4 regions of the Bacillus sp. PK6-16 genome follow, and region 4 is predicted to be linked to each of the others. Evidence: riboswitches for the same ligand, from Rfam matches in the RefSeq annotation. Region 4 holds a riboswitch; each other region holds the start of a gene.

Region 1 (3,199 bases), 1.0 Mb from region 4:
CCGATCATCGCAGCTCCAATTGCCGATGTAATATGGTCATAACCTGGTGCAATATCTGTCGTTAGTGGCCCAAGTGTATAAAAAGGCGCGCCCTGACAAATATCAAGCTCTTTCTCCATATTCTCTTTAATTAAATGCATCGGTACATGCCCAGGCCCTTCAATCATAACTTGCACATCATGTTTCCAAGCAATCTTCGTTAATTCACCAAGTGTTTCAAGCTCAGAAAACTGTGCTTCGTCATTTGCATCTGCAATCGATCCTGGACGTAATCCATCTCCAAGAGAGAACGAAACATCGTACTGCTTCATAATTTCACAAATCTCTTCAAAATGAGTATATAGGAAGTTTTCTTTATGATGGAATAAACACCACTGCGCCATAATCGAACCACCACGCGAAACGATACCTGTCGTACGCTTTGCAGTAATTGGAATGTAACGAAGCAATACACCAGCGTGAATCGTAAAGTAATCAACGCCTTGCTCCGCTTGCTCAATTAACGTATCACGGTACACTTCCCATGTTAAATCTTCTGCAATTCCATTTACCTTTTCAAGCGCTTGATAAATCGGCACAGTTCCAACTGGTACAGGCGCATTACGAATAATCCACTCACGCGTCGTATGAATGTTTTTACCTGTAGATAAATCCATAATTGTATCTGCACCCCAGCGCGTTGCCCACGTCATCTTCTCTACTTCTTCTGCAATAGAAGAAGATACAGCAGAGTTTCCGATATTTGCATTTACCTTCACGTGGAAATTACGCCCGATAATCATCGGTTCTGCTTCTGGATGATTAATATTCGCTGGTAAAATAGCGCGGCCTTCTGCGATTTCCTTACGAACAAACTCCGGCTCTACTCCTTCACGAATTGCAACGTATTCCATCTCAGACGTAATAATGCCATTACGCGCATAATGCATTTGCGTAACATTTGCACCTTGCTTCGCTCTAAGCGGCTGGCGATCCATTTGCGGGAAAACAGGTGTATGTTTCGAAGCCACTTTCACACCATCATCCTCTGGTTTCACCTCGCGCCCTTCATATGTCTCTACATCCCCGCGCTCCATGATCCAAGAATGACGCGGCGTTGGAATTCCCTTTTCTAACTCCACTTTATACTCAGGATCCGTATAAGGGCCGCTCGTATCATACACACGAATTGGCGGATTTGGAACGCCATTTGTTTCGCTTTGTTCAATCTCACGCATCGGTACTTTCATGCCTTCTCGTGGTCCATCCACATATACTTTCTTACTCCCTGGTAAACTCGATTTCAATTCAATTTGCTCAGCTGAAACAGACTGTTTCATAACCTTTGTTGCCTCCCCTGTTCGTGACAAGGACGAGATATGGCCAGCGCATGCCAAAATAAAAAGAGCCAGGTCCATAAAAAAATAAGGACCTGGCTCATAAAAGACATCATTATGTAAAGCCGTTAACTTCCCTACGCTGGTACGAGCCAGATCAGGTCCAAAGGGTTAAGAAGATCACGCGCTTCTCTCTCAGCCTACGCATACGTTAGGCACCCCTAGTTTATCACTGATTTAATTTTCAATACTTTCCCATCATACACGATAATCTGAAAAATGCAAAGGTTATTTCTTTTTCTCTTTATGGAATCATCCACGTTAAATAATATGCTTGAACATACGTTATAATACCAACAATAATTACGAAGAACACCCTATTGTAAAAATAGTTTATGATTTAACATGGGAGTTTAAAAACATCTTCACCACAAAAAGTGTTGAGAATCTCAATCATTGTATTAAGAAAATTAAGAATACTAATATGCAAGAGTTTAAGAGCTTTACGAATGGATTAGCCCGGGATATTGAAGCTGTCAGAAATACGGTAACTTATGAGAATAATAATGGTCTTACCGAAGGGAGCATAAACAAGTTAAAGCTTATTAAAAGAATCATGTATGGTCGATGCAAATTCTCCACATTGCGGACAAAGATTCTACTTTTGGAGAGAATGAGACTTTTCAACTAACTCCGGGAAGAACCATTTTTTACTTGCCAAATACATTCATCAGTCCCGTTTGCCAAAGAGCCTTTGTCTCTGCTGTATTTCGCTACAACTGCTACTGTTACCTGCCATACAACCTGCAATAGAGATAGGTAACAATTTACTATACAAGGAACAAAATTGACCCGCTCCTCCATTTAGTGATTTAACTATCTTTATTATTCAGAGCTAAAACTCAAAGAAAAATCTCTTACATTTATTGTAACTTAATTTCCTTAATATATTAATTATTTTTGTTGTCTTGTTAGTTAAAGGGTTACTTAGTACAAAAAATAACCGTAGATAGTAGCACGAACACTGTTCTTGTTATAATTATTTTTTTTCAGAACGTCTATAATCCTCTTTTAAAAAATATATGTAAATATAATAAAAAACGAATGATTAATAGAAATATTCTACACCACTCATTTTTTATCGGACTTCTTTTTACTGTACTTTTATTTTCTTTATGAGTTATTAGAAAAATAATTGTCTATATAAGTCTTTATTTTTTCAAAATTCTTTTCCATAAATAAGATTGCTGGTACTTCAATTATTGGAAGATTATTTTCATTATCAAAAGCTGGACACGGTTTTGGAACTACCAAATAGTCAACTGAGTTTTTATCCCTAATATAATTAATTGAAACATCATAATACTTAGAAAAATATCCCTTCAAATCATCCTGATTCCTTAAAAATGGTAGAGAAAATATTGAACCATAATTTATACCAGCGTCGACAATTAATACAAAGCATATTTTTTTCATGATACACCCTCCTCGTATAATAAGTTTTAAGTTAATAACTGTTCCTTGAAAATTAAATAGTTTTTATCTTCAAGAGCTACATCAAAAAAATGATGTATGGGTAAAATTCAGTCTTGGATACTGGGGGATTTCCCTAGATAATGGAAGTATGGAAATGGATCCATCGGGAATATGCTTACTCTTCCTGTAGTTCGACCACGTTAAAAGACTGTGACCCAGACCAAAATGCACTGCATACGCACAAGCTGTATCGGTTTCCTTCACTTACCTCTCATAATGGTGGGAGGGGCAGCTTAGATGAAGGCAATCATTGAATACTCATACGCGAGGTTGTGGCTATGTTTTTGACTCTAGGGAGATCCCACAGTATCCAAGCTCATTCCAAATACTATTCAAAGAAAGGAGGT
Region 2 (3,199 bases), 1.8 Mb from region 4:
TAAAAAAGGCAAGATCTGTTTATAAGAAAAAATATGAGTTAGCTGTCGGGGCATGTGACCAGTACATTCATTTCAAAAGAATGACTGGAGATGGTGGACTTCATTTATTTATAGAACTAGAAGAGCATATGAATGCCCGCACACTTTTACAAAAGTGTTATGAGAAAGGCGTTACGTTTTCACCTGGAGATGTTTTTTACTCTGATGGAGAAGGAGCGAACACTTTCCGATTAGGTTTTTCGCGCTTGAAAGAAGAAGAAATAGTTCGGGGAATTAAAATAATTGGTGATACATTAAAAAATGAAATTTGGAGTTGAGAAAATGAAAATCGGTGTTATTATGGGCGGGGTATCGTCTGAAAAACAAGTTTCAATTATGACGGGGAATGAAATGATTGCTCATTTAGATAAAAATAAGTATGAAATAGTTCCAATTACATTAAATGAAAAAATAGATTTAGTTGAAAAAGCGAAAGACATTGACTTTGCGTTGCTCGCATTACACGGAAAATACGGAGAAGATGGGACAGTTCAAGGAACACTGGAGAGTTTAGGGATTCCTTATAGCGGAAGTAATATGTTATCTAGCAGTATATGTATGGATAAAAATATTTCGAAAAAGATTTTACGTTATGAAGGTGTAGAAACACCAGATTGGATTGAACTTACAAAAATGGAGGATCTAAATCTTGATGAGTTAGATAAATTAGGATTTCCATTAGTAGTAAAACCAAACTCTGGCGGATCGAGTGTCGGAGTGAAAATCGTTTATAATAAAAATGAATTGATCTCAATGCTAGAAACTGTATTCGAATGGGATTCTGAAGTAGTAATTGAAAAGTATATAAAAGGTGATGAAATTACATGTTCAATTCTGGATGGAAAACAGTTACCTATAGTTTCAATTCGACATGCAGCCGAGTTCTTTGACTACAATGCAAAATATGATGATACTAGTACAGTTGAGGAAGTTATCGAACTTCCAGCAGAAATTAAGGAACGTGTAAATAAAGCGTCACTTGCTTGTTATAAAGCATTAAAATGTAGTGTTTATGCAAGAGTTGATATGATGGTGAAGGACGGAATTCCATATGTAATGGAAATTAATACATTACCAGGGATGACACAATCAAGTTTATTGCCCAAAAGTGCAGAAGCAGCGGGGATTAGTTATAGCAAACTATTAGATATGATTATTGAAACATCATTAAAAGTTAGAAAAGAAGAAGGGTTTTAAGGGAATTATATAACGAATTTTTTTGACAGTTTCACGAAGTATGCTATGATGAATACATTATAAAAACAAAATATTTATCCACTAGGGGGGCCTTTTATAGGCTGAGATCAAATGTGATTTTGAGACTCTTAGTACCTGATCTGGTTAATGCCAGCGTAGGGAAGTGGGAAAGACGTTGCTATTTAATGAGTAAATAAATACTGTCGATTTCACTTTCTTTACGCCTGTAAAGAAAGTTTTTTTATTTTACAGCTTTAATAATTGTGGATAAATACTTATATTTTATATATTATTGGAGGGATTTAAATGAATTTTTCACAATCATTACGTAAAGAAGTAGATTCAATTTGGGAAGCGAGTTTTAACCATCCTTTTGTAAAAAAACTTGGTGAAGGAACGTTAGATTTAGCTAGTTTTCGTTATTATGTGCTTCAAGATTCATATTATTTGAGTCATTTTGCTAGAGTACAAACTTTAGGAGCTGCAAAAGCTCTTGAATTAGAGACGACAGCTCGTATGGCACATCATGCTCAAAATACATATGAAGCAGAGTTATCTTTACATGAGAATTTTGCTAAAAAACTAGGGATAACGAAAGAAGAAAAAGATAATTTTATTCCTGCGCCAACTGCATATGCGTATACTTCACATATGTATCGTGTTGCGTATGAAGGGCATTTAGGAGATATCATTGCAGCAATTTTACCTTGCTATTGGTTGTATTATGAAATTGGCGAACGCTTAAAAGAGTGCCAGCCGGAAGAGCCAATTTATAACGAATGGATTTCTGCTTATGGATCTGATTGGTTCCGTACGCTAGTTGAAGAGCAAATTACACGTTTAGATACTATCGCTGAAAAAGTAACAGAGGCAGACCGCAAACGTATGAAACAGCATTTTATTATTAGCAGTCAATATGAATATTCATTTTGGGAAATGGCTTATACATTAGAAAAGTGGCCAGTGGATACAGACGTAAAAGACGTAATTGGATAAAGAATAGAAGTAATGTTATAGATAGGTCTGGATCATACCTATCTATATATTTTTTCTTGTCAAATTTGCGTAAAGTCATTAGTGCTACGGATATGGCGAAATAGAATATCGATAATTTAGCTCATTTACTTGTCTACGCATTAACTGGATAAACTTCTGTCACATTTATTTTACAATTAAAGAACGTAAATGTTGGTGGTATGAAGTTAAATAAGAAAAGAAACCCGAGCTGTTAGCTGTAACGGAGTTGTTTTTTCTTTGCAGGAATTTCTAAATTATCATGGAGTGTTGTTAATACGATATGCAAATATGCATATCGTATTTTTTTGAGCTCTTTATGTGTTAAAATCAGATATAGAGATATAGAAATATAAAGAAGCAAAAGCAGGAATATCCAATGAATTTTGAGAGGTGTTATATGTTTACAAATAAGAAATTAATTCGATTTGGTTTATCGTTATTTGTATTTTTAGGGATAATTAATTTTACAATCAGCTATTTCCAAACATATCTTGAAACAGCAGCAGATATTAAATGGATAATTCCAGAAATTTGGAAAACTATTTTGCTAGATGTTCCTCAAGGGATACTTGTTCTTTTAGGCGCAATTGCTTTATATGATTTCACAAAAGAGGCATCACAAAAAGACGCATCAATCTAAGTGTGTCTTTTTTCTATTAGGAATTTCATAGAGAGTTTTACTGGAGAAATAGAATGAAAAGCCCTAATTAGGGCTTTTTTTGTTGGAATTTCTTATCCGTCATAGAAACCGGTCACTTGGAGGTGTTATAGCGAAAGCCATTTACAGTACAGAAAAATCTAAGCAGCAGACGGAAATATATAGGATATGGCATCATAATTATTGAGAAATTAATTGAACTTAGTAAGTATGAAGATATGACGCTAGAATTCATATTTTTTAATTTTTATTTATCCCGCTATTTGCCGGGCAGTAAGCCCCCCACCT
Region 3 (3,199 bases), 330 kb from region 4:
GTGCTTTTGTTTGACCTGATGTTTGCATAATTAACTTTACAGCTAATGTATCGCCTTTCTCAATGTGAGGTAGAAGTTGCTCTTTTACGTCATCAGTTACATCATCATCTTCAAAGCGATTTTCATATACTTCTTTCCAACCGGCATGTAGGATTGTTTTTCCGCGCGCAATGAACGTTTCATTGCCAACCTTTGTGCGTAACGTTAGTTGCTCATATTCGAATGCCGGGAATAACACAGCTAAGAAACGTTTTACAACTAAATCATAAATTTTGCGTTCTTTATCTGTGAATGCTGAGAAGTTAACGTATCCTTCTGTTGGAATAATCGCATGATGATCGCTTACTTTACTATCATCAACAAATGATTTGTTAGGTTTGATAGGCTTTTGTAATACTTTATGTGCGAAGGGACGGTATTCTCCAACACCACATGCTTTTAGACGTTCTGGAAGTGTTCCAACGATATCAGATGAAATGTAGCGTGAATCTGTACGAGGGTACGTTAGTACTTTATGCTGTTCATACAATTTTTGCATAATATTTAATGTTTCTTTAGCAGAGTAACCGAACTTTTTATTCGCATCACGTTGCAATTCAGTTAAATCGTAAAGACCAGGAGAGAATGACTTCTTCTGTTTCTTATCAATTTCCACAACAGTAGCATTTTGTTTATCTAAACGTTTTACAATACCATCGATTTTTTCTTTATTAAAACTACGGCTATTGCCATTTGCATCTTGCCAAGTAAGTTTGAGCTTCTCCATTGTTTGAGCTTCGATGCCGTAGTAAGTTTGTGCTTTGAAGTTCTTTATTTCATCCTCACGACTAGCAATCATAGCAACAGTAGGGGTTTGTACACGGCCGCAATTTAACTGGGCATTAAAGCGAGTCGTTAAAGCACGAGTTGCATTAAGACCGATATACCAGTCAGCTTCTGAACGTGCAACTGCTGAAGCGTATAAATTGTCATAGGCTTTACCTGGTTTTAAATTTGCAAAACCATCTTTAATTGCTTTATCGGTTACAGATGAAATCCATAGACGTTTGATCGGTTTATTAATGCGAACCTTATCAATAATCCAGCGAGCGACCAATTCTCCTTCACGTCCAGCATCTGTCGCTACAATAATTTCATTTACATCCTTTCTAAGTAGCTGGCTTTTCACAGCATTGAATTGTTTCCCAGTTTGTTTAATAACCGTTAATTTCAAACGCTCCGGTAGCATCGGTAAATCTTCTAAATTCCACTTTTTATATTTCACATCATAGCTTTCTGGGTCTGCTAATGTAACGAGATGGCCTAAAGCCCAAGTTACAATATATTTACTACCCTCAAGATAGCCGTTTCCTTTTTTATCACACTTCAGTACACGAGCAATATCTCGTGCAACGGAAGGTTTTTCAGCGATTACAACGCTTTTTGACATATTAAAAACATCCTTTCAAATTTCCATAAGTTAAATATAGCATACATCTTCTTGAGATTCAGTTTCGCTCCATATTTCAGCTGTTTTTAATGGAGTTAACAAAATCCCAACTGATTAAAGTTTCACTTTATCAGTTGCCTCTATATCAAATAGAAAAGTAAAGAACTTGTTATTTTACTAGAATAAGAGTAGACTTTGAAGTAGATGAATAAGAAACACATGGGAGTTTGTGGATACAAACTGAGAGTATGGCTACTAGTCCGTCATTGACCATTTGAACCTGTTGGATAATGCCAGCGTAGGGAGAGTGTAAAAGCACATATTCAGGCACTTTGCGTACGCGCAAAGTGTCTTTTTGTGTATCTCCCATCATTATAGTTAGGAGATGAAAAGGATGAATATGAAAGAAATTAGTAAAGTAGTGGATTTGGTGAGAGAATCTAATCCGCTTGTTCATAATATTACAAATGTTGTTGTAACAAATTTTACTGCTAACGGTTTGTTGGCACTTGGGGCATCGCCTGTAATGGCGTATGCGAAAGAAGAAGTAGCAGAAATGGCTAGCATTGCTGGAGCGTTAGTATTAAATATGGGGACACTTCGTCCTGAAGAAGTAGAAGCGATGTTACTCGCGGGTAAATCAGCAAATGCGAACAATGTGCCAGTACTATTTGATCCAGTTGGTGCAGGAGCAACTTCGTATCGAACAGAAGTTGCGAGACATATTCCGGCTGAAATTGAGTTAGCAATTATCCGCGGAAATGCAGCTGAAATAGCAAATGTTATTAATGAGAAATGGGAAATTAAAGGGGTAGACGCTGGTACTGGAAATGGAAATGTTGTAAGTATTGCAAGGCAGGCAGCAGATGAACTAAATACAGTTGCGGTCATTACTGGAAAAGAAGATGTTGTTACAGATGGAGAGAGAACTATTGTTATTCGAAATGGTCACCCTATTTTAACGAAAGTTACGGGAACAGGTTGTTTACTAACTTCTGTAATAGGAGCATTTGTAGCAGTGGAAAAAGATTATGTAAAAGCAGCAGTAGCAGCATTAACGTTTTATGGTGTAGCTTCGGAACTGGCAGCTGCTAAGACCGTGGAAAAGGGACCTGGTAGTTTCCAAATTGAATTTTTAAATCAGTTAGCGAATACTACTTCTGGTGATATTGAGAAGTATGGAAAGATTGAGGAGTTAGAGTAAGAGGGAGTGAAAGAAATGGCACGCATTGAAATAGATAAAATGTCTAAGCTATTGCAAGTGTATTTTATTATGGGAAGTAATAACTGCACGAGGGATCCTTTAGCTGTATTGAAAGAAGCGTTAGATGGTGGAGTGACAATTTTTCAGTTTCGCGAGAAGGGGGAAGGTTCTTTAATCGGAGAAGATAGAGTGCGCTTTGCAAAAGAATTGCAGACGCTTTGTAAGGAATATAGTGTTCCTTTCATTGTAAATGATGATGTAGAATTAGCCATTGAATTAGATGCAGATGGTGTTCATGTAGGACAAGATGATGAAGAAATTACATCTGTTCGTGAAAAAATGGGAGATAAAATTATCGGCGTATCTGCTCATACAATTGAAGAAGCACGCTTTGCAATCGAAAATGGAGCAGATTATTTAGGCGTTGGACCTATTTTCCCAACGAGTACGAAAAAAGATACGAAAGCGGTTCAAGGAACGAAAGGATTAGCCTATTTTAGAGAACAAGGAATTACAGTGCCAATCGTTGGTATTGGTGGGATTACAATTGAAAATACAGCGGCAGT
Region 4 (3,199 bases):
ATTCAAAATGAAGATGTTGCCCGTATGAATGACCTGTGTTTCCCATATGACCTATTAATTGTCCAGTTTGTACTTGATCACCAGCTTGTACAGTGCGATCCTTCATATGAGCATAAACAGTTGTATATAATTTCCCATTGATTTGATGCGCAATGAAAACAACATTGCCATAGCTAGCTGAATAATAAGATTTCACAACTTTACCTGCAGCAGCAGCTTGGATAGAGACGTTTCCTGGAGCGGCAATATCTATACCATAATGCATTTGTTCCCAGCGTATATCAAAGGTTGAGCTAATTCTTCCTTGAGCGGGGAATTTGAAAGCAGCTGGAATTGATGAAGGCTGATCTGTTTTAGCTTGTGGTTGATTTTGTACTACATAGTGTTTTGCTACATATCCGTATCCTGTGCCAAAACGAATTTTATACCAAGTACCTACAGTTTCTACTACTTGTACTTGTGTACCGTTTTGTAATGAACCGAGTAGAGCGCTACTTGTACTAGCGGTGCTACGTACATTTAGATTAGGTGTTGCAACAGTATATTTTGTATTATTTTGAACGGTGATTCCTTTTACTAAGGGTTGTGAACCATTAGAGATGAATGCTTTTTGTACGTAACCTGTTTGGCCATTATGTGATATTTTATACCATTCGCCTTGATCTTCTTGAACGGTAATAAACTTACCATTTGGTAATACATCTAAAATGGAAGATTCTAAATTAGGTTCAGAGCGAACGTTTAATGCATTAGCATTAACGATGTATTGATCATTAGATTGAAGTTTGTTTTTTAGTAAAATAGCATCTTTTTGTACATAACCTACTTTATTATGAACAGATACTTTATACCAACCATTAGTTGTTTCAAGGATGTTCACTTTTGTATTAAAGCGAATTGTATCAATTGATGTGCTTTTTACGTTATCTTCTGTATGTAATGCTACTTGATTGACTTTGACATACCCAGTTTTAATATTAGATAATTGTTCAGCGTTTGCTTTTTGTACATTTGTTTCACCCATAGAAGGAAGTAAAGAAGCAATCGCTACAGTAGTTGCTGTTAAAGCAGTAGCTTTCATATTCATGGAATAGAGACCTCCTCTAGTTGTATAGTTGTAATTTTATTATAGTATAAAGATATGATATAGTGGGGGTATTCACATAAATGTAATATGAAATCAATATAAAAATAAATTTTTTGAGGATAATGATTCCTTTTTATACAATTAATCGGGGTTTTATTTTCTAAAATAGAATGTATGTATTATATAATTTTGATATTATGTTGATAATTAAGAAAATTAAAAAAGTTGATGATGTCTTATTAGGGTGTTATACTAACAGTGATAATTTTATAGTTTGCTAGGAGAGCTGGTGTTGCCAGCTGAGAGTAGGCCGTAAGCCTTTGATCCTTTTTATTACCTGATCTAGATTATGCTAGCGTAGGGAAGCAATTCGGACACTAACAATGAGTCCCCGTTTCTTTGCGTATAGAAACGGGGCTTTTTTATTTGAAAATTTCATATTGAAACCACTAGGGGTGCTTGACTTGCTGAGAGAGGAATAATCCTTAACCCTTACAACACCTGATCTAGGTAATACTAGCGAAGGGAAGTGGAACATCGAATAAATGTATAACTTTATTTGCTGTAACCACTTCTTATATATAGAAGTGGTTTTTTATTTAGATACATATATTGAAAGGGGATAGAGAAATGAAATTTTGCGATAGATTATTAGAAACTGTGCAACCGGTTTGGGAGATGAGTCATAATCATCCGTTTGTAGTGGGGATGGGAGATGGCACGTTAGAAAAAGATAAATTCCAGTATTATATTATTCAAGATTATTTATATCTGCTAGATTATGCAAAGTTATATGCGATTGGTGTTGTAAAAGCAACGAATCCACAAGTAATGGGAAAGTTCGCTGAACAAATTGATGGAATATTAAATGGCGAAATGACAATCCATAAACAATATGCAAAAAGACTTGGAATTTCTATAGAGGAGATAGAGTCTGCGAAACCATCTGCTAAAAATTTAGCTTATACAAATTACATGATGTCTGTATCTCAAAATGGCACACTTGCGGAATTAATAGCAGCGCTTCTTCCATGTATGTGGAGCTATTGGGAAATTGGAAAGCGTTTAAATGATATTCCTGGAGCAAGAGATCATGAGTTTTTTGGTGAGTGGATTCAAGGATATAGTTCGGAAGAATACGGTAATCTTTGTATTTGGTTAATAGATTTATTAAATGAAATGGCAGTTGGAAAGTCTGAGAAAGAACTAGAAAGATTAGAGGAGATCTTCTTATATTCCAGTCGATTTGAATATTTATTCTGGGATATGTCCTATCGTAAGGAGATGTGGGGATTTGAGGAGCAAGAACATACTACAGTTTCATAATGTTTCTTTTCATTACGATGAGAAACCAATCATCCATGAATTAAATGCTTCTATACATGAGAAAGAGTTTGTCAGTATTATCGGACCGAGTGGATGTGGGAAAAGTACTTTATTTCGCCTTATTACAGGTCTAGAAAAGGTAAGTATTGGACAGATAGAACTGACAGAAACAAAGCACCATCCTGTAGGATATATGCCGCAAAAAGATATGCTTTTGCCGTGGAGAACAATTATTGAGAATGCTGCCCTGCCGTTAGAGTGCCAAGGTGTACAGAAGAAAGAAGCAGAAGTAAAGGCAAAGGAACTGTTACATAAATTTGGTTTGCAAGGGTATGAGACAAAATATCCGAAAGATTTATCTGGTGGTATGAGACAACGTGTATCTTTTATTCGAACTTTATTAACAGGCGGGGAGATATTGCTGTTAGATGAACCGTTTAGTGCGTTGGATGCTTTAACGAAGACCTCTTTGCAAGAATGGTTGTTTGAACAATGGCAAGAGTGGGAAAAAACAATTTTATTCATTACTCATGATGTTGAAGAAGCGTTATTTCTTTCAAACCGAGTTCTAGTAGTGGAACAGCAGCCGATAACGACTTTGACTGAACGGACTGTACCGCTTGATCATAACAGAACACGAAAAGATTTATATAAACCGGAAGTATTAGCGCTAAAAGATGAGCTTCTTAGTATGTTACAAAGGCAGGTACTTGTGTGATGAACCGATTGAAAGAATTAGTTCCTGCTATTACACTTTCTAGTATTTTACTAGCTGTGTGGGAAATA

Evidence for each region. A riboswitch is a leader RNA that binds a small molecule or an ion and turns the genes downstream of it on or off. The one in region 4 is predicted to bind thiamine pyrophosphate.
Region 1: linked by a shared signal. The riboswitch ahead of thiC (phosphomethylpyrimidine synthase ThiC) and the one ahead of tenA (thiaminase II) in region 4 are both predicted to bind thiamine pyrophosphate.
Region 2: linked by a shared signal. The riboswitch ahead of tenA (thiaminase II) and the one ahead of tenA (thiaminase II) in region 4 are both predicted to bind thiamine pyrophosphate.
Region 3: linked by a shared signal. The riboswitch ahead of thiM (hydroxyethylthiazole kinase) and the one ahead of tenA (thiaminase II) in region 4 are both predicted to bind thiamine pyrophosphate.

The regions. Positions count from the first base shown of each region.
Region 1 covers NZ_CP096511.1:291,030-294,228, reverse strand. The annotation lists gene thiC (phosphomethylpyrimidine synthase ThiC) at 1-1,319, opposite strand, end outside; TPP riboswitch at 1,434-1,549, opposite strand; partial or broken gene M1D66_RS01385 (L-lactate permease) at 1,621-1,692, opposite strand; gene M1D66_RS01380 (transposase) at 1,696-2,007, shown strand; gene M1D66_RS01375 (hypothetical protein) at 2,490-2,792, opposite strand.
Region 2 covers NZ_CP096511.1:2,777,795-2,780,993, reverse strand. The annotation lists gene pdxR (MocR-like pyridoxine biosynthesis transcription factor PdxR) at 1-317, shown strand, start outside; gene M1D66_RS14345 (D-alanine--D-alanine ligase) at 322-1,236, shown strand; TPP riboswitch at 1,310-1,415, shown strand; gene tenA (thiaminase II) at 1,543-2,232, shown strand; gene M1D66_RS14335 (DUF3937 family protein) at 2,630-2,893, shown strand.
Region 3 covers NZ_CP096511.1:4,889,461-4,892,659, reverse strand. The annotation lists gene topB (DNA topoisomerase III) at 1-1,429, opposite strand, end outside; TPP riboswitch at 1,639-1,751, shown strand; gene thiM (hydroxyethylthiazole kinase) at 1,824-2,633, shown strand; gene thiE (thiamine phosphate synthase) at 2,649-3,199, shown strand, end outside.
Region 4 covers NZ_CP096511.1:4,563,311-4,566,509, reverse strand. The annotation lists gene M1D66_RS23475 (SH3 domain-containing protein) at 1-1,087, opposite strand, end outside; TPP riboswitch at 1,357-1,468, shown strand; TPP riboswitch at 1,529-1,632, shown strand; gene tenA (thiaminase II) at 1,718-2,413, shown strand; gene M1D66_RS23465 (ABC transporter ATP-binding protein) at 2,382-3,131, shown strand; gene M1D66_RS23460 (ABC transporter permease) at 3,131-3,199, shown strand, end outside.